Regions from separate parts of the Bacillus sp. AFS017336 genome, predicted to be linked through region 1. Evidence: riboswitches for the same ligand, from Rfam matches in the RefSeq annotation. Region 1 holds a riboswitch; the other holds the start of a gene.
The links. Region 1 has a riboswitch for FMN ahead of ribE (riboflavin synthase). Riboswitches for the same ligand answer to the same signal wherever they lie in the genome.

Region 1 (15,652 bases):
ACATCACCAGCCGCTCCACTTGTTAAATTCCAAAGCATTCTCTTTCCTACATATTCACCGCGTACATTATCTGATAGATTCATTTTTCTATACATTGTAAAATGACCAGGCACATCGATTTTTACAGTATAAGGTTTTGGATCAGCATTCATACCTTCAGCAGTATATTGACCTCCACTGTTATAGATTGGAGCATCTACAATCGTTTTTCCGTCATATGAAGTAACGGTTACTTTTACACCGATTTTACTTGCATCAACTGCATAATTCTTTTCACCAGTAGCTGGATCATATAAACCTTCTGATAATAAAGCTCCATCTGTTCTTGAATAAGCTTCCATAATTTTATAAGTGTCCATATAAGCGTAGACATTACTTGTTTCTACATTTGATTGATCAATCGTTGATGCTTTCATTGTATACCAATCAAACGGCGCACCTTTAGTCCACTTCTCTGCTGTTTTTATGTCGAAGTTAAATAGTTGTAAATCCTCTGGTAAAGATTTCGTTCCATTATAAGTAAATGTAAATGTATAAAGTAGTGTACCAGCTGCAGCTGGTTCTGAAGATACAATTACATTCGCATCTCCAAATTGTTTTACTGCATCATTTACTACTACATTTTGAATTGTTGCAAGATTTGGATCTACTTTTAAATTTATTTTAGTAGTTTTTAAGTTTTTCACATTATTTGAACGAACACTGTAATTTACAATATCGCCAGTTGTAACAGTTTGTTTATTTGGTTTTAAGTAATAGTATGGAAAATGCTGATCGACAAATACGATTCTTAAATCAGTCGATGCGTTTCCAGTAAAATTTCTAGCTGCATCAAATCCATAAAATGAAACTTGCAATGGTGTAGAACGCTTCTTAACTAAAATTTTATCCTTATAGTCTCCATTTATATCTGTATACTTTGGTTTTGCTGGGAATGGGCTATCGTAAAAAGATACAACTGCATTGCTTGATTGATCTACTGGTATACCTAATTTACTTGCTTCTTCAGTTTCTGGATCATTTAAGTTAATATTAAAATCATATAAAAACTGTCCATTCGAATCAAATTGACTATCTTTATATTCAATTACTTTTTGATCTAAATTATCAAAGCTAGACGTCATAGTTGGTGCTCCAGCGTCAAAGAAGAAATCACCTGTTTTAGTGAAAACTTTACCTTTATCATTTGTTCCAATCATTTTTAATCGATATTTACCTGCTGTTGCATTACTCGGCTCACTGCTAATTGGATTTTTCGCATCACCAGTAAATGGATAGTAAATTGAATTAAATCCCCTTCCAATTGTATAAGATTGATTTTCATTCAATGTAATCGGTGTAAAAGAACCGACTAAACCTAGATCCTCACCAGTTTCAGCATCTTGTAACACTACCTCTAATGTTTTCATATGTGATTTTAATGAGTAAGTAAAGCTTACAAACGGATTCGCATTTTCTGGCCAGTCCGTATTCATACCAAACATCGGGTTATTGATCTTAAAGGTGTCGATTCCTTCATCAACAAAACGTCCACCAAATGGAATTTGATATGTTTCGGTAGAATCCGCTGTATTTGTAAATGTAATATATCCTTCATATGTCCCTTTTTCAGCTGTCTTTGGAATGTTTAAGTTAAACTTAACATTCTTCTGGCTAATTCCATTTAATTTTACAGAAGTAGCTCCAGTTAATGTTACATTATTCCCGGCCGCGTCTTTAGATCCTCTTAATCCAGTTTGGAATTTCACATCTACTTTAAATGTTTTCGCTTTTTCACTACGATTCTTTAACGTAATATTACGGGAATCCGTAATGTCTTGATCATTAGAACCATATGAACCGAAGCTTATGCCACCAGTTAATTCTTTAATTGATTTTTCTTTTCCATTAATAATCGTTGAAGTTTGGTCTACTACTTCTAATTCTACGTTCGAGTGAATTGCTTCATATGCATCTACTCTTCCACTACCTACTTCAAATACGCTATAAGCTTTCGATAATGGATCAGCTGTGTTCATTAAAATCGATTTAATATCCTCAGGTTGTAAATCTTTATTTGATTGAAGTAATAATGCTGATACACCTGCTACATAAGGTGTTGCCATAGATGTACCCGATAAGCGCGCATAAGCATATTGATAATCTTCAGGTTTTGATCCATCATCTGTTTTATTATTTATATAAAATGGTACAGTTGAAAGAATGGCTACGCCTGGAGCAGTCACTTCTGGTTTAATATCGTAGTTAGTGCGTGATGGACCTCTTGAACTAAATGCTGCTAATTCATCTGATGCTGTTTGTATCTTTTTAAAATCGCCAAAAGTGAAATCTGATGCACCAGCTTTGATTGCAGCCGAAATTTCTAAACCTTCTTCATTTGAAACAGAAAATGCAGGAATTGCGTCCACTGATTCACCAAGGAAAGCTTGAATTGCACCTTCAGCTTTATTTGTTTCATCATTATACATTAATACGCCTACAGCACCGTTTGCTTTTGCGTTTTTAATTTTATCAATTAATGCAATCGTACCACGTTTAATAAATGCTATCTTTCCTTTTACATCTTTACCGGTGAAATCTGCTGGGTTTCCAAGACCAACATCAACTAATTGATAAGTTTTTCCTTTTAGTGATGTCATATTATCTGAATAATTTTGAGCTAATTGTATTGCTGAATAGTTCTTTCCATTATTTACCCCTGCATATTGATATACATCTAAAGCGACTGACGATGCACCAACTGTTAACGCTAATGCCGCAGCTCCGGGTGAACCAAGTGTATACATTTGATCGCCAGTATTTCCTGCTGCAACGACTGTTGTAATACCACTTAATACAGCGTTGTTTACTGCAATTGAAGTTGCAGCCATTGGATCATTTAAAGCTGCACCAAGTGACATATTAATAACGTCCATACCGTCTTGAACTGCACGGTCGATCCCTGCAAGAATGGCATCCGTTGTTCCACTTCCATATGGTCCAAGCACACGGTAAGAGTATAAATCTGATTCCGGTGCTGCACCTAACGTTTTATAATCACTATTTGCTTTGCCAAGTCCACCTATAATTCCAGCTACATGTGTACCATGCTCAGTATAATAAGTCTCTGAATTACTAATTTCAGGTTTACCTGATTTCTTCCAATCCGCGTATGTTGTTTCCATAGGATCATTATCGTTATCTACGAAATCGTATCCACCTTTATAAGCAGACTTCAAATCTGGGTGGTTATAATCCATACCCGTATCTAAAATTCCAACTTTAATTCCTTTACCAGTAAAGCCTTCGGCATGTAAACGATCTAACGCATCATATGGAGTATAGTTTCCAACATTTGCTTCATCCGCTTTTAGTTGTTCGTTTTCTTTTGGTGGATCAATTGAAAATGTTTGGTTACTCCAAACTGTTTTAACTGCTTTGGATGTTAATAGATTCTTAATTTGATTTGCTGGTAGTGTCATGGAAACACCATTAAAAGCATTTTTGTACGAACGATTTATTTTATAATCCACTTTTTTACTTTTTTCACTTTTCAATACTTGAGCAATATCTTTCGTAAAAGTATCATGGTCTTGATCGATTAGCGCTTCAGCATCAGATTTTGTTAAACTTTTACCTTCTACACTCGCCTCAATTTGTGCTACTTTAACAGGCTGATTTACAAATTCAACAACGACACTTGTTTGCTCTGTAGAGTTCAAATCAATATCTGAAGAAATTTGAAGCCCTGATTCTTCATTCGTAGAAAGCTCTTTAAGAGCCGCTCTTTGCTGTGCAGTTAAGTTAGAAAGAATGTCTTCTGCTTTACTTGGACTTGCTGCATTTGATACATTTGATGCTTGTCCAAGAGAACCTAAAATAAAACTAGATGTTAAAGCTAACACTGTAAACCCTTTAAGAACTACTTTGCCCTTTTCTCTTTTTTCCCCCATCTTTCTTCCTCCAGTTCATTCATACAATTAATTACAAAAAACTTCTTTTTCTGACAAAATTCACTATAATTACTCATTTAAAACAAATAATTTTCGTGCATTTATCTTAATTAAATTATCGTGAATATTCTGTTTTTAATCAACCGGGTTATTATAAACCTTTATTTATCAACGTTTTTCTTAATCATTATAAAAAACGACAAAATTCTACAAAGATTTTATCTCAAATTAACCCGACTTTTAACGTTATTGGAGGCTTGTTTTATATTTTAATTAACTTATAAAGAAATTTTTAATGATATTTTTAGATAAGGGCTCTGTAATTGATTTTTCAAATAAAAAAAGATTGTCAAGTTAGACAACCTTTGGACTCTTATTGAACTAATGCAGTGCGTTAGTTAAATTGTTTCTTATTACGATTTCTTTTTACAACATAGTCCCAAATTGAATAGACAGCACTTTGAGCAAATAGCAAGACAAGTATCCAAACACTAATATTTTGCAAATTCGATTTTGTGATTAGGATAACAATAGGTACAAAGATTACGCTAATAACTAAAAATTTTATCATTTTATCCCCTCTGGCCACTTTTTTACAATTCCAATATTTTACAACTAGTTTGACTATATTATTAATTCTAGATTAAAGTTAATAGTCCTTTTCTAATTGGAATATGGTTCCATTTAGTTACATAAAAAAAATCAACAATCTGCTTTATCGTATGCTTATTTTTAGTTTTTTCCTTAAATGCAGGAAGAACAAAAAAGGACCAAAAATTGGCCCTTTCCAGTCTATTAAGTATCAAATAATGTCCCTTCCAATGCTTCTATATATCTATTAGCTGAATTATGAACGACGAGTTTTCCATTTTCTTTTACAATCCCATGAAATGCATTATAAATCCTATCAAACTTTAACGTTTCTACAACCTCTGATATTTCTTTAACTTTTTTTGCAGGCAATGGGATTAGATTAGGGTAGCTGTACATAAAACTTACCCACTTTGGATCTGCGACTACTTGAATTATATCTCCCGTTAACAGTACACCTTTTTGCTCATTTCCAGTTTGCCATTCTAATACAGCCCCACCTTTATAGTGTCCACCTAGCCGGCGAATGTTAACTCCATTATCTAGCTCTAACGATTCACCTGACCAAAAAATAATCTTATCACTTTGTCTCGTAACCCACTCTTGATCATCCTCGTGTATGTATACTGGTACATCAAATTCTTCTGCCCATTCAATTTTACTAGAGTAGTAGTGTGGATGTGATAGTGCAATTGCATCGAGTCCCCCTAAGCGCTTTATTTCTTCAATAGTTTTCTCATCTATATAGGACACACAATCCCATAATAAATTAAATCCCTTATTCTTAACGAGATAGGCGGTTTGCCCAATACCAAACTTCGGACTAGTCTGTATACTAAATAGGTTCTCTTCTTCAAAACGTATAATGTTTTGAAAGTTCTTTTCCTTCATCAATTGTAATGTTGTCCAACTTTGTCCATTAGGATTGATGTATTGTCTTTCTTCAGAACAAATTGTGCAGTACATAGGAGGATAATTAGATTTGTTATACTGTACGCCACATGTCGTACACATAAAATTTAACATCTACTCATTCATCTCACTTTCCCTCGAATTTACTCTGAACATTTTCTTAAAGGTAAAAATTCCCAATAAAAAAAAGACACATTTAAGTATAGTAAATCAAAAACTGATTTATTACACTTGTATGTGCCTAAACGATTAAAGTCATGTATTCTATTATTTAATTTTTACAACCTTACCTTTTGTCATTTCAATCAGTTCTGTTGGTGTTAACTGAAAAATTGCTTTTGGATGGCCTGCTGCAGCCCATACTTCACTATACTGTAATAGATCTTCATCAATAAAGGTGATTATTGGATTTTTGTGGCCAATTGGTGCCACTCCTCCGATTACAAATCCTGTTTGTTCACACACGAAGTCAGCATCTGCTTTCCCTAATTGATCATTTAGAACTTGCTCTATTTGTTTCTCATTAACTCGATTTATACCACTTGCTACTACTAATACAGGGCTATTTGAGCTTTCTATTTTAAATATAATAGACTTAGCTATTTGAGCCACTTCACAATTTAATGCATCCGCTGCTTCCTTTGCAGTCCTTGCACTATTTGGAAGTTCTATGACTTTATTTGAATAGCCTAACTCAAAAATTAAATCTTGAATGATTTGCGCACTTTCTTTTAATCCTTCCACTAGATCCCATCCCTTTAAATTAATATTAAATTTCAAACTTACTTCCACCAAATAGAATTAGGGAATTCACCTGTGCTTAGATTGATTGTTTCACCTATTTTAGGTGTCGAGTACTTTACCCCATTTTCTTTAGCCGCTTTTACAGCTCGTTCAATCGGATCATTCCAATCATGAAATGCCAATGTAAAAGCACCAAAATGAATTGGTACAAGAACCTCACCTTTTACATCGATAAATGCTTTAACAGTTTCTTCCGGTAACATATGAATTGCAGACCATCGCTTATCGTATTGACCGCACTCCATTAGCGCTAGATCAAACGGACCATATTTTTCACCAATTTCCTTAAAATGTGGTGCATAACCGCTATCTCCACTAAAGTAGATTTTCGTTTTCTCTCCAATGATGACCCATGAACACCACAAAGTACTGTTACGATCCGTCAAACTTCTTCCAGAGAAATGTCTTGCAGGAGTACAAGCTAATGTTAAATGCTCAAACTTAAATTCTTCCCACCAATTATGTTCAGAAATATTCTCTTTAGGGACACCCCAGCTCACTAAGTGACTACCTACTCCTAGAGGAACAATAAATCGATCTACTTTCTGTTTGATTTTTTTTATCGTACCGTAATCCAAATGGTCATAATGATCATGCGATAAAATGACGGCATCTATTTTTGGTAATTCACTAATCTCAATCGGCAATCCACCACTATATCTCTTACCGCCAAATTGTGGAAATGGTGTTGGTGCGTTCCCAAACATTGGGTCAACTAAAATCGTTTTACCTTCGATTTCAATTAATAACGCCGAATGGCCAAACCAAGTAATTTTAGCATCTTTATTTTTTGAATAAAATGCTGAAGCATCGATTTTCTCCATTGGAATACCATTTTTAGGTTTTCGATTCGGGCTTTTCTTAGCAAAATCTCTAATCATAGAAATATTTGTTTTAAAATCCATACTCATACTCGTAGGAACTTGGTTTATAAATTTACCTTTTTCATAATGATCTAAAGTCTGGAAAGTTTCCATTTGTTCTTTTGAATATCGCTTACCAAAATGCGGATATGTATTTAAAAACGTTATGATCATAATAACTAGTAATATTAAAATTAGTAAAAATAACATTTAACGTCTACCTCCAAAAATATTTCTACTAAAATTTACACTACCACAAATTAAGAAGATTAAACAAATATTCAGATTGTTATTTACTAAAAAAAACACCTTTATGATTAATTAAGGTGTTCACTTTAATTTCCTTTCTAGAATATCAATTTCTTTTTCTAACTGTTTCATTACTTGAGCCAGTTCATCTTCGGTTGCTTCACCTCGGCTGATGATTTTATATCCAAATAAGAGATTGGATTGTCGTTCAATTAACATATTCTCTAATTCATTTCTTGTTTTTACTTTTAAATACATATTTACGGATTCACCTCCTTGTTTACTGTTGTTCAATATAAAAATTTATGGTTTCACTCGATCTATTACCTCAATACTATAATCAAATCTTATCAGTTTTACTTATAAACAAATGGAACATATTATTAAAAGTTTGTGAAATCTATTGATATTAAAATAAGCGCAAATCCTTTTATTTTTTAGCTTAACTCCTTATCCGATTGTCAAATATTAAACAAAAAAGAGAGGGAAAATTCCCCTCTCTTTAACTAGTTTCTTCTATTATATATGCTTAGTTAATAGCTCTTAATAAATTTGCCATCTCAATTGCAGAAATACCAGCATCCCAGCCTTTATTACCAGCTTTCGTTCCCGCTCTTTCAATCGCTTGTTCAATATTTTCAGTTGTTAATACGCCAAAAATGACAGGTACTCCAGTTTGTAGTGTAATAGCAGCAACACCTTTTGCTACCTCGTTACATACGTAATCATAGTGAGTAGTTGACCCACGAATAACTGTTCCAAGTGTGATGATTGCATCGTATTTTTTTGAATCTGCTAATTTCTTTGCAATTAATGGAATTTCAAATGCTCCTGGTACCCAAATAACATCAATGTCTGATTCTTCTACTCCATGACGAACTAATGCATCTTGTGCACCACCAAGTAATTTAGATGTAATAAATTCATTAAAACGTCCTACTATTACCGCAACTTTAAGTCCAGATCCTACTAAATTTCCTTCAAATTTCATCTTAATCTCTCCCATTTTTAATAGTTTAGTAAATGTCCCATTTTTTCTATTTTTGTATTTAAATATTTTTCGTTTTCCATTTTCATTTCAGTTTGAATTGGTACTCGATGATTTATCTGTATTCCATAAGATACTAGAGCATCTATTTTAACTGGATTATTCGTTATTAAATCGATACTCGCTATACCTAAATCTTTAATAATTTGAGCACTTATTGCATAATCTCTTAAATCGGCATCAAATCCTAAGTTCAAATTTGCTTCAACCGTATCAAAGCCTTCTTCCTGTAATTTGTATGCTCGTAACTTATTGAGTAATCCAATTCCTCTACCTTCTTGGCGCATATAAACAATTAGGCCTTTTCCAGCCTCTTCAATCATCGATAGTGTGGATTGTAACTGAGGTCCACAGTCACAACGACATGATCCGAAAACATCGCCCGTTAAACATTCCGAATGAATACGTACAAGTATTGGCTCACCATCGTCAACTTTACCTTTTACAATCGCGATATGTTCCTTACCGTCGATTTCATTTGTATATCCAATCATTTTAAAATCACCAAAATCAGTTGGTAATTTAATTTCAACTTCTCTTTGTACAAGTTGTTCAGTTTCACGTCTATAATGAATTAAATCTTTAATCGTAATCATTTTTAAATTAAACTTGTTTGCGACTTGAATTAAATCTGGCACTCTTGCCATCGTTCCATCATCATTCATAATTTCACAAATGACACCAACTTCTTTTGAACCGGCCATTCGAGCTAAATCCACTGCTGCTTCAGTATGACCTGGTCGCTCAATAACGCCTCCGTTTTTAGCGACAAGTGGAAACATATGCCCAGGTCTTTTAAAATCTGCTCCAGTTGATTCCTCATTTAACATTTGCAAAACAGTATGAGAACGTTCAAATGCCGAAATACCAGTAGTAGAATCAGCATGATCGATACTTACTGTAAAAGCAGTACCGTGAGAATCTGTATTTTTTGCTACCATTTCATATAAATCTAGCTTCTTTGCTATTTTTTCAGAAACCGGCGCACAAATTAATCCACGACCATATGTAGCCATAAAATTAATATTTTCAGGAGTTGCATATTCTCCTATGACAACAAAATCTCCTTCATTCTCCCTGTCTTCATCATCACAAACAATAATTATTTTTCCATTTTTCAAGTCTTCAATTGCTTCTTCTATTTTAGAGAACATGAGCCTACTCCTTTATATATAACCATTTTGAGATAAAAATGAAGTTGTTATTGAAGATTCCTTTTTCTTCTCAGCCATACCAAGCATTTTCTCGACATACTTACCTAATAAATCAAATTCAATATTAACAACGTCTCCAACTTTTTTACTACCTAAAATTGTATGTGAGCGAGTATGAGGAATTAAAGAAATCATTACAAGATCAGTTTCAACTTCAAATATTGTTAAACTTGTACCATCAATCGTTATGCTACCTTTTTGAATACAATATTTAGCAAATCGACTCGGAATATTAATTTTATAGACCACAGCATTTTCCATTGAATTAACGGCCACTATTTTACCTGTACCATCAATATGTCCAGATACAATATGCCCACCAAACCTACCGTTAGCAGCCATTGCTCGCTCTAAATTTACTTTTTGACCAGAGGCCAAAGTATTTAGATTAGATGCTTGAAATGTTTCAGGCATAACATCAACAGAAAATTCATTTTTAGTAAAATCGGTAACAGTTAAACAAACACCATTAACAGAGATACTGTCTCCTAGATGAACATCCTCAAGAATCTGTAATGCTTCAACTGTTAACACTAAAGTTTTACCTTTTTTTACGATATTTTTTACTGTTCCTATTTCCTCAATAATTCCAGTAAACAAGTTTTGTCACCTCATTCCAAAGAAGCGTATTACACTCAAGTCCAATAAATGACTTTGTAAGATCCAGCTCTAATTTCATAACTAGTTGATCCACCTTATCACACCTTCTAATTCAAATTAATTTGAAAAAGTGAAAAAGCCCCTTAGAAAACTCCTAAGGGGCAATAGATGTTTAAGAAAGGAAGCATACTTAAATAAACGCTAGTACAATATGTATCTGTTAAAAGACAGTATTGTAGCACGTCTATTGTTGTACCTACTAATTAAGCACAACAAACTAAGCCTATATGAGTAGTAAATTTGAAAAAAAACAAACAACTATCCATATATGCACTCCATCCTTCTCCCATCCAGACTATACTGTCGGCTCTAGATTCTAACTAGATCAGCAACATATAAAAAATCTATATGAAGCTCACGGGCTTAGTATAAAAATATACAACACCGCCGGTTGGGATTTTCACCCGACCCCGAAGGACACACTAATTATCAAATTTGGTTTCATTATAACGAGCAATTTTTTGAATGTAAAGAAATTATGACTTTATTTTTTTAAAAAACTATTTAAAATAAAACAAAATTAAGGCATAAAACCATATGGAATATGGATTTTTCTCGCTCTATTTTTTTTCGAGTTTTTCCGTTTTTATTGTTTAATTTCTTAAATGATAATTCTATCTTTAATTTTTCTAAACGGATTGGAAATAAATAGAAAAAATGTATAAATATTAATTATTAAAGGAAACAATGAAACAATTTCAACTTGAAAATGTGATACAAAGAGCAAAAAATATTCTTCTAGAAATGCAACGATTTTTCTTAGAATCAGACTATATTTTTATCAAGTATATATACACATTTACATTTTACCGTTATATCGTTTTGTCACGATTATCCAAATATTCCTTAATCATATTTCACTAAAAAACTTTAGATTCATATGTGCTATATTAGCCATTCACAATCATTTCCATAAGTAATAACCCTATATTTATTTTTTAAAAATACACAACTCTAACAAAACAACTCCTACCACTATACTCACTCTTAGTATAAAAATATGGATTGATTAAACTTGTCTTCATCTCAAGAAAACTGGTCTGTTTTATAGACACTACCATTTTTTCATTAAACATAAATATACATAAAAAGGAATTATTATTACTTTTTCAAAAAAAAAGAAACTTCTTTTGATTGAAGTTTCTTTACTATCCTTTTATTCATTTCCAACCTGTAGAATATGATCATGTTGTTTGGAATCTCTTTTTTGAAGCCAAATAAAGTACATTGAAATTAATGTGATCACTCCAAGAATAATTGGTGAAGAAAACAAGAGTATTCCTAAAAAGCACACTGCTAAAAGTAATGAACCGATTTTAAAAAATACAGAATCAAATAATCGAAAACAAGCTAAAACTCCTAGTAAAGCGTTACATAGAAAGAATGCATTAGCAATTGCTACAAGAGTTTGTATACTAAGAAAACCGTTATAATAAAGGATAAATACGATAATGTGAACGCAGAACAAAATAAATAATGAACGAGTTGCTACATTATTTTTATTTTTAAAAGAAAGCCAAGAAGGTAATAAACCATTTTTTGCTTGATCGGTGATTAGTCTTGATACTGCTCCGATTACTAATAGCACTGTACTAATGCAAAGTGCAATTGTAATTGATGAAATAATTGGAGTTGACCAACTTCCAAATAAACTTTGAAGTAACGGTGCTAAAGATTGATCCATACTATCTCCATTTTTAGAGTGAATCCACTGAAAAGCAAATGCGACTGTTAAACTGACAACTGCTATGATAGAAAAACTCAATATTACAGCTCTTGGAATTGTTCGTTCAGGAGTATTTACTTCTAAAGAATAGCTACCGATTACTTCCCACCCAATTAAAGCCCAAAATAATAAAAGTAAACTTTCCCCAAAATTAGAAACAGTAATGGGACTTTCTAAAGTGAAGCTTCCATCAACTGTAAATAATGTGTGAACACTCCCGACTATCAATGTCACAACAATAAAGCTAGACATGAAAAACGCAAATTTACCAATATCAGCTATACTTCTCGTTAAAATGATGTAAACAAAACATACGATTCCTAAAGCTAGCCACTTTTCATTGAAAAAACTTTGATTCGTCAGTAATTGTAAATAATGACCTGCCGTACCTGTAACGGCAATAGGCCCAAAGCAAACTGCTAATAAAAAGAAAATGGCTGAAAGATTTTTTATTTGTGTACCAAATGCACGTTCAACTGCTAATGGCACTCCAGAATCTCCCGGGATCATCAAACTTAATTTACCAAACATTAGTGCAAAAATTAAACTTAATCCAAGCATAATAATCCATGCAAAAATAGCATAATTCCCAGCAGTTTCATACACTGCGGGTGGTAAAATAATAATTCCCGAACCTAAAATAGGTCCAATCATCAATCCGCTGAGCAACAGAAAACCAATTTTTCGATTCCTCATCATTATCCCTCCAAAAGTTATTGAAACAAATTGTAATCTCGTATACTTTAATTATATGAACCGACTTTCAATCGGTAAAATGAATAGTTACGATATAATCCATCGGAAATTTCGATACATTGGAGGTTTATATGGAAATCCGTCATTTAGTAACCTTTAAGTCAATTGTGGATATGGGTGGATTTTCTAGAGCCGCTGTCCATCTCGGATATGCACAATCTACAATTACCGCACATATTCAAGCACTTGAACAAGAATTAGGTGTACCTTTATTTGACCGTATTGGCAAAAAAGTTCAACTGACTGACGTCGGTGAAAATTTTCTAGTTCACGCGATTGAAATGATTCAGCTCTATACGAAAGCAAAAGATGTGTTTCAAATGGAAAATGAAGAAGTAGTAACATTAAAAATTGGTGCACCTGAATCTTTAACGATTTATCGTCTTCCACAAATCATTCAAGCATTTCGATCGCAAAATCCAAAAGTAAATATATTAATGAAATCTGGTTCATGCTGGGAATTACAAGATGAATTACGGAGAGGAGATCTTGATATTGCCTTTTTCCTACAGGCCCCACTAACGGACTCCGATTTATACATGGAAACACTTATCGAAGAACCTCTTGTTATTTTGCTTCCTCCAGAATCTGATACTAGAACACTTTCATCGTTTAAACTAAATACGAATGAAAACATAATCCTCACAGAACAAGGTAGCTATCGCGATTATTTTGAAGCTTTTCTAAGAAGCAAAGGCATCGCAACTAAGTCTGGAATGGAATTTTGGAGTGTGGAGGCAATTAAACAATGTGTAATGTGCGGACTAGGAATTTCGATGCTACCACTCGTAACAGTTCAAAGTGAAATGCAGCAAAACAAACTGAAAATCATAAATTGGGATACAAATTTAGGGAGTGTATCAACAATTATGTCTTGGCATAAAAACAGATGGCAGTCTCGCGCTGCTCGTACGTTTATGGAAGTTGTAAGAGAACAGTCTCCTTTATGGAATCATGTTATTAAATAAAAAGGCTTGCTGAATTTTGAAAAAGGCGAACACTTAGTGAACTTTGTTGATAAAGATGTGAACTTTGTTGATATCGTGGTTATTTTTGTTGATATAATAGTGGTTTTTGTTGATATAGTAACGATAATTGTTGATAAATCGTGCAGACTGAGCCTAGAGGGGGTCGAATCATAGTTTCTCCGTTGACCCCGGTCTATTTTATTGTTAATAACCCTACTTTTCTTATTCATTCGCACTATTTCTTGGTGATTCGCGGTCTTATTTGCAGTTATCCAGATTTTAATTGCAGATTTGATTATTTTATTTGCAGATTTTCCTTTTTTATTTGCAGTTTCACAAATTTAATTGCAGTTTTTGCCTTTTTAATTGCACTTCCACAAGTTTATTAACAGCTTGAGATTTTTTCTTCCGACCGCACTACACTAACACGAATAAAAACAAGCTAGTACCTGACTAGCTTGTTTTATTAAACAGTCTGTCGCTCAACTAATTTTATCGCAATCTCTTCTTGTGTTATTTCAGAATTAATTGCTTGGTTAAATAGTTTCTTTCCGACTTCGCGTAATGGAATTTCGACTGATGTTAATTTCATTACTTTTGCGATTGGTTGATTATCGAAACCGATAATAGCTAAATCTTCTGGAATAGCTATGCCATGTTCATTGCAGCAAGTTTGTATGCCCGCAGCCACTTGGTCACTTGTTACTAACAGAGCTGTTGGCCTATCTTTTAATTTTAACAATGCTTGGACAACTCGTTCACCGTCTTCGAAATAATAACAATTATCAAATACTAAGTCGTTATTTGTTGGCTCATTATATTTAGAATGAAAATCAATATAGGCTGACTCTCTTTGTTTACTATTCATACCTGTTCTACGACCTATGCTATATCCAATTTTCCGATGCCCTTTATCATATAAATATTCTAGCGCGATCATAAAGCAATTGTATTGATCAATAAAAGTTGAAGAAACGCCAGTGTTTCTAGTATCTTCAAACATTACGATTTGACCATATTGCATATACTCTTCAATCGTTTTTATTGAACAAGTTCTTGAACAAATAATAAGTGAATCAATTTGTTTATGCTGTAACATTTCTAATGCTTCAAATTCTCTCTTTTCTTCATAATTTGTTTGAAATAGCACTAGTTTATTATTATTTTTTATCGCCTCATTCGCAATTCCATCAATTAGCAACCCAAAATATGGATGATGCGAGAACGGAATGACGACTCCAATTAGATTTGTTTTTCCCTTGCTTAAATTAACTGCGTTAAGATTTCTTTGATAATTCGTTAACTCAATTGCGTTCAAAACTGCTTTTCTTTTTTCTTCACTAACATAAGGTTCATTATTTAAAACTCGTGAGACTGTTGTAACCGAGACTCCGGCTATCCTTGCAATATCCTTAATATTAGACATATTCTCACCTTTTCTAAACTTTTTCTTGCTCTGAAACTAGTTCCATACTTTACTCTGTTCTCATAACGAAAAGGAGGAACTAGTATGCAAATACTTTTTGGTTTATTTTGCTTAATTTTTATGTGTAGTTCAATTTTATTTTTAGCTTCTATTGCTATCATACAACAAGATAAGAAACGAGTTAAGAAATGGGATTAAATTATCTTAATGTGGTTTTTTTGTATTTAAAGTTTTTCAAAAAATGATAGGGAATTTTCTTATCAGATCTGTATTACATAATACATTTAAAAGATCTAATTTCTAGTGAATACAATTACTTTGCTAAGTAAATGATAATATAGGTTAGTAATTTAAGGAGGTATTATGATGGATACAGAAAGAGCATTAGAAATTGTAGCTGCACCTGGTATGATTAATGTTACTTGCGAAGGAGTACCAGTTTATATTCAACATGTTAATAAAAATGAAGGCACAGCTAGAATTTATCCCCTTGATCAACCACA
Region 2 (15,652 bases), on a different contig from region 1:
TAATTGTTTCATTTTTGATTTTATTTAGTCAAAATAGACATCTAGATGCGATGACATTTGGTAGTACAAATGCAAAGCATATAGGTATTGATGTGAAAAAATCTACTTATCTAATTTTGCTAACAGGAAGTATTTTATCTGGTGCAGCTGTAGCGGTATCTGGAACAATTGGGTTTGTAGGGTTAGTTGTTCCGCATTTTACTAGACAGCTAGTTGGTCCACTACATAAAAAATTACTGCCATTATCAATGATAAATGGAGCCATATTTTTAATAGGTTCCGATATTTTATCGAGAGTAGTACTCGCGCCTCGAGAATTACCAATTGGAGTAATTACGTCCTTAATAGGTGCTCCAATGTTTGCGTTTATATTACTATCACTGAAAAGAAATAGAGGAAAAGTATGATTAAAAGTCAAGATATCTCATATTCATATGATGGAATTCATACAGATTTGGATGGACTCACCTATTCGATCAATCAAGGAGAATGGCTAGGGATTATTGGACCTAACGGAAGTGGGAAGTCTACATTTTTAAATATTCTATGTGGACTTTTTAAACCTTCTAAAGGAAATGTTAAGTTAGATGGAGAATTAGTTTCTAGTATGTCTAATAAACAAATAGCTAAAAAGATTGCTGTGTTGTCTCAACAAAATTCCTATACATTTTCATATGAGGTAAAAGAAACCGTGAAATTAGGGCGACTAGCCCACTCTTCTTCTTTTTTTCCTAGTTGGACAGATCATGACGAAACAGCCGTTAGAAGCGCAATGTCAATGACAGGTACTAATAAGATGGAGAAGAGCTTAATCAATGAAATTAGCGGTGGTGAAAGGCAAAGAGTATTTCTTGCCCAATGCTTTGCACAAGATACCCCATACATTTTTTTAGATGAACCAAGTAACCATTTAGACTTGATGCATACAATTAAAATTTTGGACATGTTAAAGGAATTACAAAAAAATGAGAATAAAACTGTTGTAACTGTCTTCCATGATTTAAATTTAGCAAGTCTTTATTGTGATCGACTATTAGGTTTAAAAGACGGCAAAATTTATATTGAGGGAAAAACAAACTCAGTTTTAACTGAAGACATATTAAAAGGCCTATATGATACTTCTTTTCAAATTTTAGATAACCCTGAAACAAATAAAAAAGTCATTATATATAAGAGTAATGTAATTTAACTTAAATTTATATTGAAAAAAGGAGAGGTTTTTCATGAAAATTTATACAAAAACTGGGGATAAAGGTCAAACGAGTTTAGTAGGTAAACGAGTTGATAAAGATGATTTAAGAGTTGAGTCTTACGGTACAATTGACGAAGTAAATACAATCGTTGGGTACGCAATGACTTATTTAGATCATGAAGATACAAGAGATTTATACAATGCACTACAAAAAATACAACATGAATTATTTGATTGTGGTGGTGACTTAGCAGTCGTTAAGGACAGTATACCGTTTAAAACGACTGAGAAAATGGTTGAAGAACTTGAAACTTTAATCGATGAGTATATGGAAGCAACACCACCATTACAACGATTTATTTTACCTGGTGGATCAAAACCTGCTGCGATCATCCATCAAGCAAGAGCAGTTACTAGACGTGCAGAACGAACAGTCGTTACATTGATGAAACAAGAAAACATACACTTACCAGTATTTTTATATTTGAATCGACTATCTGACTACTTCTTTGCACTAGCTAGGTTAATAAATACACGTTTAACGATTAAGGATGTAGAATACGAACGTGGAGCAATTGTATTTCGAACAGATAAAAAATAAATAAAAAAGTAGCGATTGTTTAGTAGAATTTTTCAAAACAATCGCTACTTTTTTGTATAAATCGATTATTTCAATCATAGAATGATTTAGTGTATCTTTTAGCATTTCAATTTGCTAGTAATCTGAGTTTCTTATACATATAGAAGAGTTAAAGGGTATGAATGAAAGTTCATTTTAAATGTCAAAAAAAGAGGAACAGGCTATCCTAACACAAAATTTTCTTTATAAAGTTAAAAAAACTTTCTTGGTAATCGTCTACTAATGCACAGGGCTCGTCAGAAAACCAAATTTCATGGGTAGGAGGAAATAATACAATGGTTGATTTTCTTAGAAGGTGTTTTTTGATAGTTGTGTTTGTATTAACGATTGGTCTATTGTTTATTGGAGGAAATCGAGAGAAATTAAAGGAAGTAGTTTTAGATAAAAACTTTCACGAATTAAAAATGGTTTCAAATCCTTAAAGTTTAATAAGTTATTGATTGTTTTTAGAACTTCAAATATAAATGTAATTTGCTATTAAATTTGGTAAAGTACATTTATAATGTGAAGTTCTATTTTTATTGTTAAGGAGAAAGAAATGTCTAACATATGGGATCCGGCAATTGTAATGAATGAAGGATTAGTGAAAGAAATAGTAAAAGAGCAATTCCCTGGAATTACTATAAAAGAAATTAAAAAAATTGGAGAAGGATTTGATAATACTGTTTTTAGCTTAAACAATGAAATTTTACTTAGATTTCCACGTAGAAAAATTGCAGTAAAGATCTTAAACGTAGAAAAAAATCTACTACCGGTAATACATAATCAATTTGAAATGAATACAACCGTGCCAGTACTTGATGGTAAGCCTTCAAAACTATTTCCTTGGCCATTTTTAGGTTATAGCTATATTTTAGGAAAGCCTCCAATTCGATTGAATAGAGAAGAAAGAATAGCATTGATTGAACCACTCGCAAACTTCTTAAAACAGCTACACTCAATTGATCTAATTGAATTGGCGAAAATTAAACTACCGTACGATGAGCTGAGGAGATTAGATATTAACTTTCGAAAGCCGCAACTAGAAAAATATGTTCAACAAGCTATACGGAATAAATTAATTGTAGATGAACAGAAAATTAACCATTATATTGAAAATTTAGTTGAAATTCAGAGTGAGACATCATTGATACTAGTTCACGGGGACTTACATTTTAAAAATATTATCGTAAATGAACAAAACAAACTGAAAGGAATAATTGATTGGGGGGACGCTCATATCGGAAAATGTGAATTAGATTTATCAATTGTATATAGTCTAATTCCGTTTGATCAGAGAGAGTCTTTTTATGCAATTTATGGTAAAGTGTCTGAAGCTTCAAAGAAACTTGCGCAGTTTAAAGCGATTTTTACAACAATTGTACTTTTGGTATATGCACACGATCAAAACGATTACACATTGGTAAATTTTTGCCAAGAAAACCTACGAAATGCTCTAATTGAGTAGGTAGATTTTTTTATTTACAAACTGTATTTAATTTAGTAACATTAAAAATGTAAATTAATATACGATCTATCTTCGGGGCGGGGTGAGATTCCCCACCGGCGGTAATTAAGCATTGCTTATAAGCCCGCGAGCCTGATTTTTGGGCAGGATCTAGTGCGATTCTAGAGCCGACAGTATAGTCTGGATGGGAGAAGATGGAGGTTCGCAAGTTCAAAAAATTTATCTTTTTGAACGCTTATTTGGCGTGCTGAAAATTCTCCCCTATTTCTATAAATAGGGGATTTTATTTTATTTGCATAATTTTAAATTAGTTTTCTTATTTTGATTTGAACTTATAAAGCTATTTGCAAATAGTACGCTACTTAAGCGAACCTTTCATTTTTCTTGATATGATCGGGAAAAAGGAGAGAGGTAAATGCAACAACGTAACAAAGTAAATATAATGGTGATCGTAGCAATGCTTAGTAGTATTTCATATCTACTAATGTTGATCGAATTCCCAATTCCGATTTTTCCAGATTGGCTTAAACTAGATTTTAGCGAGCTTCCCGCATTAATTGGAGCAATCGTTTTTGGTCCATTTGCTGGAATTGCTGTAGTTTTAATAAAAAACATCCTTCATATTGCAATTAAAGGTACTACGACAGTCGGACTTGGAGAGTTAGCTAACTTTATTGCAGGGGTAGTATATATTTTACCTGCTTCGTATTTCTTTCGTAAATATCGCACTATAAAGGGATTAACGATAGGATTAATTGTAGGCACGATCGCAATGACTGTAGTTTTAAGTATTTTGAATTATTTTGTGCTATTACCTGCATATGCACATTTCATGCATTATCCACTACCAAATAAAGTAATTGTTGTGTCAATTATTCCATTTAACTTGTTAAAAGGAATTTTAATTATGGTGATAACCTTAGTATTATACCCTAAATTAAAAGTTTGGTTAACTCAAAGAATGAACGTTCATAACGTATAAATATATTAAAGTGTCTACTAAATTTAGTAGACACTTTTTGTTTTTTAAACTTTATTCGGGCTAATATCTTGCTCGCGTCTTTCATTAAAGCATACAGTCCGAAGTCTTTGGATTTATACTTTATCATTAAATTGTTAAATAAAAAAAGCGACGAAATTAATTCGTCGCAGTTTTTACTATTCGAATTTTAAAGCGTCGCCATCGAAAGATTCGTCAGCAACTTTGATTGAATCTGTTGGACAACCTTCGAATGCATCCATCATGTCATCAACTAAAACGTCTGGAATTTCAACGATTCCTTGGTTATCATCTAGAGTAACGTATGCGATCCCTTCATCATCATAGTCATAGATATCAGGTGCAGCTGCGCCACAAGCGCCACATGCGATACAAGTGTCTTTATCAACGATTGTATATTTTGCCATTGTATTGACCTCCCAAATTATTCCCTGTTTTTGTTACAGATACTTTTTTTTGTAATGTACCTGTAAACATTTTAAAACGGTTTCCAAAACTTTTCAATATAATTGTACAAGGTTTTGAAAAAAACGAGAAATGATGAAATCTCAAATAAAATAAATAATGATTTTTATACGTAAAAAATGGTTCGGTTGTTGATACATATGATAAGCTAGAATAAATAATAACTATTTAAAAAAAATGCACAAATATTTTTGTACTACTATTTATTATTTGAAAAAATATTCAAATATATTATTGTTAATAAATATATCCGTGAGGTATACAATGTCTAAACGATCAATATTGGAAGAAATCATACTTTTTTTAATTCATCGATATAATGGCGAGCGAACTGTACAAGGTATTTTGTATTTATTAAAAGGTAAACAAAGTGCTCAAATTATTCAAGATTCTCATTTTTACAATGTAACATCATTTTTCGGCCTATTCCCATTCCTTACTCAACAGACTATGCAAAACATAATAAATGGTTTAGAAAATATAGGGTATATAAAAGCATCTGAACATAAAAATACATATTTATTAAATAAAAATGGGCTAGCTTATATAGAAAATCAAAATTTACAGTTCAAAGAATTCACATTTATAAATGGACTAAGGTTTTCTAGTATTCAAAAAAATTTTTGGAAAAGATTTTCGTTGTTCTTTCAAACAATTTCAAACTTAAATATGAATCAAAAGTATTTTAGAGCTGTTAATCAAGATTATGATATCCAAGAATGGGTAAAAAATGTGATTCTAAATTTTGGTGGTAAAAAAACTGAATTAGTTAATTGTTTTTATGAAGACCTACATAAGACTTTAATGAATTTAAGTGATGATGATGCATTGCTATTTGTAAAGCGTTTATCTGGAGCTAATGCTTATGGAATGACACTAGAACAAATAGCATCTGAAAATAATGAAAGTGTCGAGACGATCTATATTAAATCAATCAACATATTGCACCAAATTCTCACTAATTTAATTGAAAATAAACTTGATTACCCTTTTCTAAGTAAATTTGTTCAAGGTGAAAAAAGTACAAATATAACAAATACTTCGATTGAAACAAAGCGTCTATTTGCAGAAGGGAAAACAATTCAAGAAATAGCATCTATTCGTAATTTAAAGCTTAGTACAATTGAAGATCATATCGTAGAGTGTGTATTAAGTGACGAGTTATTTCCAATTGAACAATTTATTACGCCAATTCAATATAGTCTCATAAAAAATAAAATTATTGAGCTCAATACAAGGAAATTGAAAATGGTTAAAGAAGATTTATTAAATGAAGTATCCTATTTTCAAATTCGTATTACACTTGCAAGAATGGGTGATTTACATGGACCTAAATAAAGTTTTATTCGAAAAATTTGGTTATCAGTCCTTTAGGAATAATCAAAAAGAAATCGTAAAAGACTTATTAAGCTCAAATGATGTATTAGCGATGCTTCCAACAGGTGGTGGAAAGTCATTGTTATATCAATTAACTGGGCTACTTTTACCTGGAATTGTTGTGGTCGTTTCACCATTACTTTCACTAATGGAAGACCAAGTCGAACAATTAAAGGCCTTTGGAGATAAGCGAGTCATTGCATTAAATAGTTTTAGAAGTTTTGAGCAAAAAAAATATTTATTAAATAATATAAGTAGCTATAAATTTATTTTTGTTTCTCCTGAAATGCTACAAAATCAATTTTTAATTCAAAAGCTCTCAGCACATAAAATATCATTATTTGTTATTGATGAGGCACATTGTATTTCTCAATGGGGGCACGATTTTAGACCAGAATATAAAACTTTAGGGGAAATAAAGAAGAAATTAAACAATCCGACAGTTTTAGCTTTAACCGCAACTGCTAGTGAAAATGTACGGGAAGAAATAATCGAAACATTAGATTTAAAACATGTACATAAGTATATTAACTCTGTTAATAGAGAAAATATTGCAATTCAAGTTGATCAAGTGGATTCAGAAATTCAAAAAATCGATAAATTAACGGATTATCTTTCTAAATTAAAAGGTCCAGGGATTGTTTATTGCGGAACAAGATCTACATGCGAAAAAATTTCACATACCATAAGAGAAAAATTGAATTGTAAAGTTGCATATTACCATGGTGGGATGGAGCATGAACAAAGAATCTTAATCCAACAACAATTTATTCAAAATCAAATTGATATAATTGTATGTACAAGTGCTTTTGGAATGGGGATAAATAAACCGAATGTAAGATTCGTGATACATTATCAATATCCGACGAATATTGAAAATTATCTCCAAGAAATAGGGCGTGCTGGTCGTGATGGTGAGGCAAGTATAGCAATTTTACTTGTAGCTGAAGAAGACCACGAATTACCATTAAGACTAATTGATGACGAAATACTTTCAGTAAATCAAGTTGAGTCATTTATATCGTATTTAAGAAAATTAGAAGATAATCCGATAAAATTGAATGAGAATTTATTATTAAATTGGAAAACAGTTTTTCAATTTAGTGAAATTCAGTGGACAGTGTTCTATGCTGAAATGGTCAAAAATAATGTAATTGTAGACGAAAACTTGTATAAAGAACAATTAAATTATGAGTTTTATGAATCAATTCAAGAATTAATTAAAGAGAGGAAAAAAGTAAAATATTTCAAGCTGAAATCGATGATTGATTTTCTTTCTTCCACTACTTGTTATCGAGAAAAATATCTTTCTTTTTTTGATGAAATTTTAAATAATAAACTAGCAAACTGCTGTAATATTTGTGGTTTATCATTTGAAGATTATTGTTTAACTGATCGTGAGCAAATTGAAAATACAGGAGTACTTTCATGGGAACAGGAGTTAAGAAATAAATTGGGGCTGTGAGGAAACGATATGGAACGTGAATTAAATAATCAAGAAATTCCCGTTAACTATTTAAAGAAAAGTGTTTATAGTACGCAACTTGTCATTTTAGCAATATCGATAATTTGTATAGCGATTTTCATAGGTACTGGTAAATTTATTAATGATTTACATTTTTATAAAAATTATCAAACTTATTTATATGGCTTTGGAGCTGGGGTTGGACTAGTAATATTTAATATTTTACTAAATTTTGTGATTCCAGAACGTTTGCTAGATGATGGCGGCTTTAATAAAAGATTCTTTTCGTCGCTTTCGATTCCTGAAATGACAGTGCTTTGTATACTAATTGCATTATCAGAAGAATTACTTTTCAGAGGATTTATACAAGCTAAATTCGGTTTAATTATTGCTTCGGTTGTTTTCGCTTTAGTTCATTTTCGTTATGTAAAAAAGCCAATTTTACTAACTGTTGTATTGATCGAAAGCTTTTTCCTCGGATACTTATATTTGAGAACAAATAATATCATTATTGTATTTCTCGCTCATTTTATATTGGATTATGTATTAGGAATGTATATGAAACTAAGTTTGGAAAGTGAAGAAAAGGAATGAATAAAGAGCTTCAAAGTAATAGTATAGCTGACTTAAGTCGAAAGAATAAAAATAAGAAATTAAAAAATCAAAAAAGTAAAGATCCAGCCAAGTCAAGTGATCTATTAAATCTCCCACCTAGAAGTGAGACGATGAAAAGAAAAGAAGATGAACGAAGACCATGGTGGAAAATAAAATATCCATTGATTACAGCTTTAGTAATCATTTTTATTTTCCTACCGTTTGGCGTAGTTAAGTTCGTTCATAGTAAATATGATAAAATTTTTACTCCAAAAGGAAGTTTAATCGTTCCTTCAAATAAATTTGAAAAAGTCAGACTGGCTGCTACTGAAAAATTTAAAAGCCATAAAAATAAAAAGGAAAGCACTAAAAATGCTTCTACAAAAAGTGATGTAACAAATGAAGTAAAACCTCAATCTTCATCTAGTGAAACTGATTCAAATGGATCGGTTGGTGTAAAAGAAATAAATCATGAAGTAAAAAGAGGGGAAACATTATTTACTATATCGATGAAATATTATGGTAATCGAGATGGTGAAGAAATTATTCAAGATGCAAATAATCTACAAAGTATTGAAGTGAGACCTGGTCAAATATTAAAAATCCCATTAAATGTCGATGTGGATAAATAAGATTTGAGAAGTTCAAAATCTAGACAAATCCGTTTAAATTGAATGCTTCCTTTCTATGTTATAAATAGAGTGAAGGGAGTGTTATAGAATGTTAGCAAAACATCGAATGCTTCAAAATCATCAAGTCATTACGGTTCAATCAAACGATCCTGTAGATCGTGCAATGAATCTTTTATTAGAAAAACAGATTGATAGCGTACCTGTATTATCAGGAAATAAGTATGTTGGCATGATTTCACAAGCTGAGATTTTTAGAAGTTGCTTCTATAGTGAATTGTCAAAAGAAGAATACATTAGAAACATAAAAATAGGTGAAATAGCAACACATCAAACAATTTGTGTAAAAGCGGAAGAGCCATTTGAAGATACAATGCACTCATTAAAAAAATATCCATCTATTGCGGTAGTTGATGATGAAAGAAATTTCGTTGGACTTGTTATAAGATATGACGTTATCGAGATTTTTCAAGAAGTACTTGGAAAGGATTGTCCAGGAATCAGGATTTCAATGACAAGTATGGAGCAAGAAGGTCAACTAGCGAGATTACTTGACTATCTTCATCATTTTAAGATCAACGTCATTTCACTTGTAACGTTTGATTCAAAAGATCAATTATTAAGAAGAATTGTCTTAAAAATAGAAGCTAATAAAAATATAGATAAAATTTTAAGTAAATTTGAAGAACTCGGCCTTAGAATAGTATCTGTTACGAATGAGTAATGTACTGTTTTTTTGTCTAATTTAAAACTTATGCACATTCAATACGAATGGACATAAGTTTTTTTTGCAGTTTAAAATTTTTCAATTTCTACTAGTTTTTGTATAATAAACAAAAGTGCTATGAACTGTACGTATAGAACTAAATTAAATTGCTTTTATATGAATGGCGTAAAAACAAGAGGAGCAACATGGTATTTACTTAATGTGTTTATGAAACAAGGGGGAAATTAAAATAAAATTTTTAGTATTAATTGGATTAATAGTAGTACTAGCGATTATTCTGCTATTAAATCGAAAAAGTAAGTTAGAAATTATCAATAAAAAAATTAAAATTGAGCATTTAGATGATTCATTACAGTCCATTCAATTTATTTGGATACCATATATAGGTGATATTCGTTCTAAGTTGAGTGAGATTGAAAGTATTTGCAATGACAATACAATCATTCTCTTAAGTGGATATTCAAAAAGGCAAACAAAAAAATATAATGATGTAAACATACAATATTTATCTACTATGGCTCCTGTTTACTTTTTATGGAATGATCAGGACTATCGTGGCAATTATAGAGATTTAAATGCATTATTACTAGATTGTAAAGTTACAATTTTAGAAAATACAAGTGCTTCATTTGAGACTGAAAATTGTACGAAATTTACAATTATAGGTTTGGATGATGTGAAAACAAATAGAGATCAACTTTCGTTTGCACTTGAAGAGCTTTATGAAGACAGTTTGTGTATTTTATCAAGCTATACTGAAGTAATGGATAGTAATATTAGTAATTTTAAAAGTATTCAAGTTTATCTGTTTGAAAGAAGTCAATCAAATGTAAAACGAAATCAGAAAACGGTATATTTGGAGCTACATAACAATAAAGGAATTCGAAAACAAAACACACTAACTGTCATAAATTTTGAGGTTATGAAATAAGGGTTTTGTTTACATGCAGGAGGAAAGAAAATTGGCCCAAATAGGAAAATACAATATTAAAGCAATTTCTAACATTGTAGGGATATTACCAGGCACTTTAAGAGCTTGGGAAAGAAGATATAATATTATAAGTCCTGTACGAAATGATGCTGGCCATCGACTTTATACAGAAGAACATGTATACATCTTAAAATGGCTTGTTCAAAAAGTTAATGAAGGATTTACAATTGGACAAGCGATTAATTTATATGAAGCAAAAGAGCATAAATCATCTAATGATCAATCACTTTCCGAAAATCTACAATCTGATGCTTTAGTAAATCGTATTGTATCATCACTATTAACTTTTGAAGAAAATGAAGCACATAATTATGTGAATGAGGCATTTAGTCTTTTTTCAGTTGATAAAGTGTTATTTAAAATCATTTCTAAAGTTTTCATTTTAATAGGTGATAAATGTCGTAACGGAGAAATTACAAGTGCACATGAACACTTTGCGACCTCTTTCTTAAGAACAAGATTAGGGATGGTTTATCAAAACTTACCAAACAATAAACATTTGCCAAAGTTAGTTGCAGTTTGTGGTCCAGATGAAAAGCATGAATTAGGTTTATTAATATTTACTATTTATTTACGAAGAATTGGTTTTCAGGTAATTTATTTAGGAGCATCTATTGACTCTAATGACGTTGAACAAGTTATAAGCGAAGTGAATCCAGCTGGATTTATTATGTCATGTACTTCTAAAGATAATTTAAAGAAAACAATTGATCTAGCCATTACAATCAAAAAAATTAAGTCTGATATCATTATTGGAATTGGTGGTCACGCAGTTTCAACTTGTGACAGCCCTATAATGGATTCAATCCAGGAATTTTATATAGGGAATGGACAATCAAACTGGGATGAGTGGTTAAAGCAGAATTTTAATTATAAATGAATTTTGACTTTAGAATCACCAAAAGTATTTAAAAACATAAACTGTACTATGGTAAATGCAGCAAGGAGGCTAGTTCATGAGGTTGGAACGGTTGAACTACAATAAAATAAAAGTTTTTCTTACATCTGATGATTTATCTGAACGTGGTCTGACAAAAGAAGACTTATGGTATAATGCGCCAAAAGTTCAACAGCTTTTTCAAGATATGATGCATGAAGCTAGCGTAGAACTAGGTTTCGAAGTAGATGGTAAAGTATCCGTTGAAGTTTTCTCACTTCAAGCTCAAGGGATGGTAGTAATCGTCACAAAATCCGATGATATTGAAGAAGAGGAAGATGAATTTCAAGATGATTTTATATCAATGGAAGTAATCCTTGATGAAAGTGAACATATATTGTACGAGTTTTCTACTTTGGATGATCTAATCCTACTTTCTGAAAAATTAGTTTCATGTGATGCTATTGGTGGAAGATTGTTCTCTTTTGAAAATACGTTTTATTTAAAGTTTGAGGAGAATGAAATAGGAAGACTAGATCGTGAAACATTTTATGCGATATTAGCTGAATATGGAAATCCTTCCACAAGAACAATTTATCGTATTATTGAGTACGGTAAAGAGCTTATTTCAGAAAATGCTATTGAACAACTGCATTTTTATTTCGTTAAAAATAAAAATAAAGCCTCTCAGTAATTTATTACGAGAGGTTTTACTTTCACATTTGAAAGTATAAATTTGCACCGGTGAAGTCAAATCGACGTAGTTTCCAATTCAAGATCTAACGTGCAGTGCAACTACGTCTCTGTCTTCGGCTAAAGGCTCGCCAATCGGCGAGTTTTCTTTATGTAAATTTTTTATGAATATATTGTATTTCTTCATATTCTTTCCTTTTCAAACTTTGTAAATAGGAGTATAATGACCTTAGAAAACGCTTACATTAAACAAATATTATATTTTGTTTTCTATGTGTTTATAACTTTCAAAATGGGATGGAAAGTTGTATACTAATTTCAGAATGAATGAAACTTTTCATAGTTCAAATTTCTAGGGGGTTTACAATGGTTGCCGAGAAATCTACAGAGAAAAATAGCAACACTGAAGAACAATTAGATGTACTAGCGCCTACACAAGTAGTAATCAAAGAAGCGTTAGAAAAATTAGGATATTCAAATGAAATGTATGAACTTTTAAAAGAACCAGTTCGTATGATGACTGTAAAAATTCCAGTTCGCATGGATGATGGACAAGTGAAAATTTTCACTGGTTACAGAGCACAACATAATGATGCAGTAGGACCAACTAAAGGTGGTATCCGTTTCCATCCGAATGTAACAGAAAATGAAGTGAAAGCACTTTCAATCTGGATGAGCTTGAAATGTGGAATTGTAGATTTACCATATGGCGGAGGTAAAGGTGGAATCGTTTGTGATCCACGTGATATGTCTTTTCGTGAGTTAGAAAGACTTAGCCGCGGTTATGTTCGTGCAATTAGCCAAATCGTAGGACCAACTAAAGATATTCCAGCTCCAGACGTATTTACGAACTCTCAAATTATGGCTTGGATGATGGATGAATATTCTAGAATAGATGAATTTAACTCTCCTGGTTTTATTACTGGTAAGCCATTAGTATTAGGTGGCTCTCACGGTCGTGAAACTGCTACTGCTAAAGGTGTTACAATTGTAATTCGTGAAGCAGCTAAGCGTAAAGGTATTAACTTAGAAGGTGCACGAGTTGTTATCCAAGGATTTGGTAATGCAGGTAGCTTCTTAGCTAAATTTATGCATGATGCTGGTGCAAAAGTTATTGGTATTTCTGATGCTTATGGTGCTCTTCATGATCCAAATGGCTTAGATATTGATTATTTATTAGATCGTAGAGATAGCTTTGGTACAATTACTAAACTATTTAATAATACAATTTCAAATAAAGAATTATTAGAATTAGATTGTGATATTTTAGTTCCTGCAGCGATTGAAAATCAAATTACAAAAGAAAATGCTCATAACATTAAAGCATCGATTGTAGTTGAAGCTGCTAATGGACCTACAACACTTGAAGCGACAAAAATTTTAACTGAACGTGGAATTCTACTAGTTCCAGACGTATTAGCTAGTGCTGGTGGCGTAACTGTTTCTTACTTTGAATGGGTACAAAATAACCAAGGTTATTACTGGACTGAAGAAGAAGTAGAAACAAGATTAGAAAAAGTTATGGTACGCTCATTTGATAATATTTATGAAACAAGTGTAAATAGAAAAGTAAATATGCGTCTTGCAGCTTACATGGTAGGAGCGCGTAAAATGGCTGAAGCTAGCCGATTCAGAGGTTGGGTATAAGCTTATATATGATAAAAAACAAGATGGGAATTTTTCCATCTTGTTTTTTTGTTTACCTATTATTAGACAAAATAAATTTTTTACGTAAAATAGATATAGTAAATATAACTAAGAATTAAGTTTAATGGAGATGTTTCAAATGGAAAAAGTTGAAGTTCTGATCATAGGTGGAGGACCTTGTGGTATTGCGGCTTATCTAGCTCTGAAAAATAAGGGGATATCTGCATTAATAATTGAAAAAGGAAATATAGTTCATACCCTTAGTCGATTCCCAACACATCAAACGTTTTTTAGTACGAGTGAAAAATTAGAAGTGGGAAATATTCCATTTATTATCGAAGGTAGAAAACCGAAGAAACATCAGGCACTAGCTTATTACCGTGATGTTGTAAAAAGAAATAATATAAAAATTAATGCTTTTGAAGAAGTAACGTCTGTTACAAAAAAAAGTAATTTTATGATTGAAACAGTTACGACAAACGGTGAAGAAAAAAAGTATGAAGCAAAAGCAGTCATAGTTGCTACAGGATACTACGATCAACCAAACTACTTATCAATTCCTGGTGAAAAGCTTGAAAAAGTTTCACATTACTTTTTTGAAGGACATAAGCATTTTAATCAAAAGGTTGCAATTATTGGTGGTAAAAACTCAAGTGTCGATGCAGCACTAGAATTAGAAAAATGTTGTGCGGAAGTAACTGTCATCTATAGAGGTAGTTCATATTCACCAAGTATTAAACCATGGGTTTTACCTGAGTTTGAAGGGCTTGTCCGTTCAGAATCTATCAAAATGGAATTTAACGCAAATATAGTAGAAATCAAAGAAGACTCGGTTGTTTATGAAAAAGAAGGGCAAATAATCGAGATTGAAAATGACTTTGTCTATGCAATGACAGGTTATCATCCGGATCATACTTTAATTAAAAGTATGGGAGTAAAGGTAGATGATCAGTCGGGGCGACCACTATTTAATCCAGAAACGATGGAAACTAATATAGAAGGTATTTATATTGCTGGAGTAATCGCTGCCGGTAACAATGCAAATGAAATTTTTATTGAAAATGGCCGTTTTCATGGAGATTTAATTGCCTCTCATATAACAAGTAGTTCAAAGTAAATGGGCAAAGTTTTTTTGGGATAATTTTTTAAAATTCTCAAGTTCTGCAAATTTATTGATAAGTTCATTTTTCAACAGTATATGAACATTGCATAGCTACGTTTCAGACGGATGAAAAATGAGCTTGTCGATCAGTCCATCATCATCAGTGTTAAGAAAAATCGGTCGTAGTGGACTTCCACTACGGCCTATTATGATTATGGAGTTTTCTTATTTTTGTATTTTTACATACTATTGAAGCTTTTATTAGTAAGTTTTTTTGATTAACTTGCTATTTTCTAACTCATGAATCTCACCCCATGGAGAGCGAGAATTCTGTAGTAGAAATTAATATCATACTACTTCCTTTACATTGATAACTTCTTTTTTCAACAACATGAAACGTAGCATAGCTACGTTTTTTTTGTACAAAGAATTTATAACCTGTTTTTGTTTACTTGAATAATTTTTAAATGATATAATTTCATGTGAAATGAGGTGCTGTAATGAAAAAAGTAGTATTAATTACGACAGGTGGAACAATTGCTAGTAAACCAAATGCTGAATCAGGGAAGTTAGATTCAGGTGCATTATCGGGACAAGAAATTGCAGAAATGCTTGATTTACCAAAAGATATAAATGTTATTGTTGATTCTTTTTTTCAAGTTCCAAGTATGCACATCGGCTTTAATCATTGGATGATGTTAAAAAATAAAATTGAAGAATACTATCAAGATGAAACAATCGATGGGGTAGTCGTTACCCATGGAACTGATACTTTAGAAGAAACGGCTTATTTTTTAGATTTAACA

Region 2: linked by a shared signal. The riboswitch ahead of CN601_RS09565 (ECF transporter S component) and the one ahead of ribE (riboflavin synthase) in region 1 are both predicted to bind FMN.

What each region holds. Positions count from the first base shown of each region.
Region 1 is NZ_NUCO01000006.1:11,149-26,800, forward strand. Features, by position in the region: gene CN601_RS27825 (S8 family serine peptidase) at 1-3,932, opposite strand, end outside; gene CN601_RS26740 (hypothetical protein) at 4,327-4,503, opposite strand; gene CN601_RS02250 (MBL fold metallo-hydrolase) at 4,728-5,549, opposite strand; gene CN601_RS02255 (YbaK/EbsC family protein) at 5,703-6,215, opposite strand; gene CN601_RS02260 (MBL fold metallo-hydrolase) at 6,218-7,312, opposite strand; gene CN601_RS26745 (hypothetical protein) at 7,433-7,609, opposite strand; gene ribH (6,7-dimethyl-8-ribityllumazine synthase) at 7,881-8,342, opposite strand; gene CN601_RS02270 (bifunctional 3,4-dihydroxy-2-butanone-4-phosphate synthase/GTP cyclohydrolase II) at 8,360-9,553, opposite strand; gene ribE (riboflavin synthase) at 9,566-10,213, opposite strand; FMN riboswitch at 10,548-10,695, opposite strand; gene CN601_RS02280 (APC family permease) at 11,430-12,695, opposite strand; gene CN601_RS02285 (LysR family transcriptional regulator) at 12,827-13,723, shown strand; gene CN601_RS02290 (LacI family DNA-binding transcriptional regulator) at 14,190-15,149, opposite strand; gene CN601_RS02295 (H-type small acid-soluble spore protein) at 15,516-15,652, shown strand, end outside.
Region 2 is NZ_NUCO01000019.1:22,820-38,471, forward strand. Features, by position in the region: gene CN601_RS09545 (FecCD family ABC transporter permease) at 1-407, shown strand, start outside; gene CN601_RS09550 (ABC transporter ATP-binding protein) at 404-1,189, shown strand; gene CN601_RS09555 (cob(I)yrinic acid a,c-diamide adenosyltransferase) at 1,224-1,793, shown strand; gene CN601_RS09560 (phosphotransferase) at 2,371-3,279, shown strand; FMN riboswitch at 3,344-3,479, shown strand; gene CN601_RS09565 (ECF transporter S component) at 3,695-4,261, shown strand; gene CN601_RS09570 (ferredoxin) at 4,438-4,686, opposite strand; gene CN601_RS09575 (YpbB family protein) at 5,009-6,082, shown strand; gene CN601_RS09580 (RecQ family ATP-dependent DNA helicase) at 6,069-7,586, shown strand; gene CN601_RS09585 (CPBP family intramembrane glutamic endopeptidase) at 7,596-8,180, shown strand; gene CN601_RS09590 (LysM peptidoglycan-binding domain-containing protein) at 8,177-8,812, shown strand; gene CN601_RS09595 (CBS domain-containing protein) at 8,901-9,533, shown strand; gene CN601_RS09600 (hypothetical protein) at 9,940-10,467, shown strand; gene CN601_RS09605 (MerR family transcriptional regulator) at 10,499-11,407, shown strand; gene CN601_RS09610 (genetic competence negative regulator) at 11,484-12,098, shown strand; gene CN601_RS09615 (Glu/Leu/Phe/Val family dehydrogenase) at 12,464-13,744, shown strand; gene CN601_RS09620 (YpdA family putative bacillithiol disulfide reductase) at 13,884-14,861, shown strand; gene CN601_RS09625 (asparaginase) at 15,347-15,652, shown strand, end outside.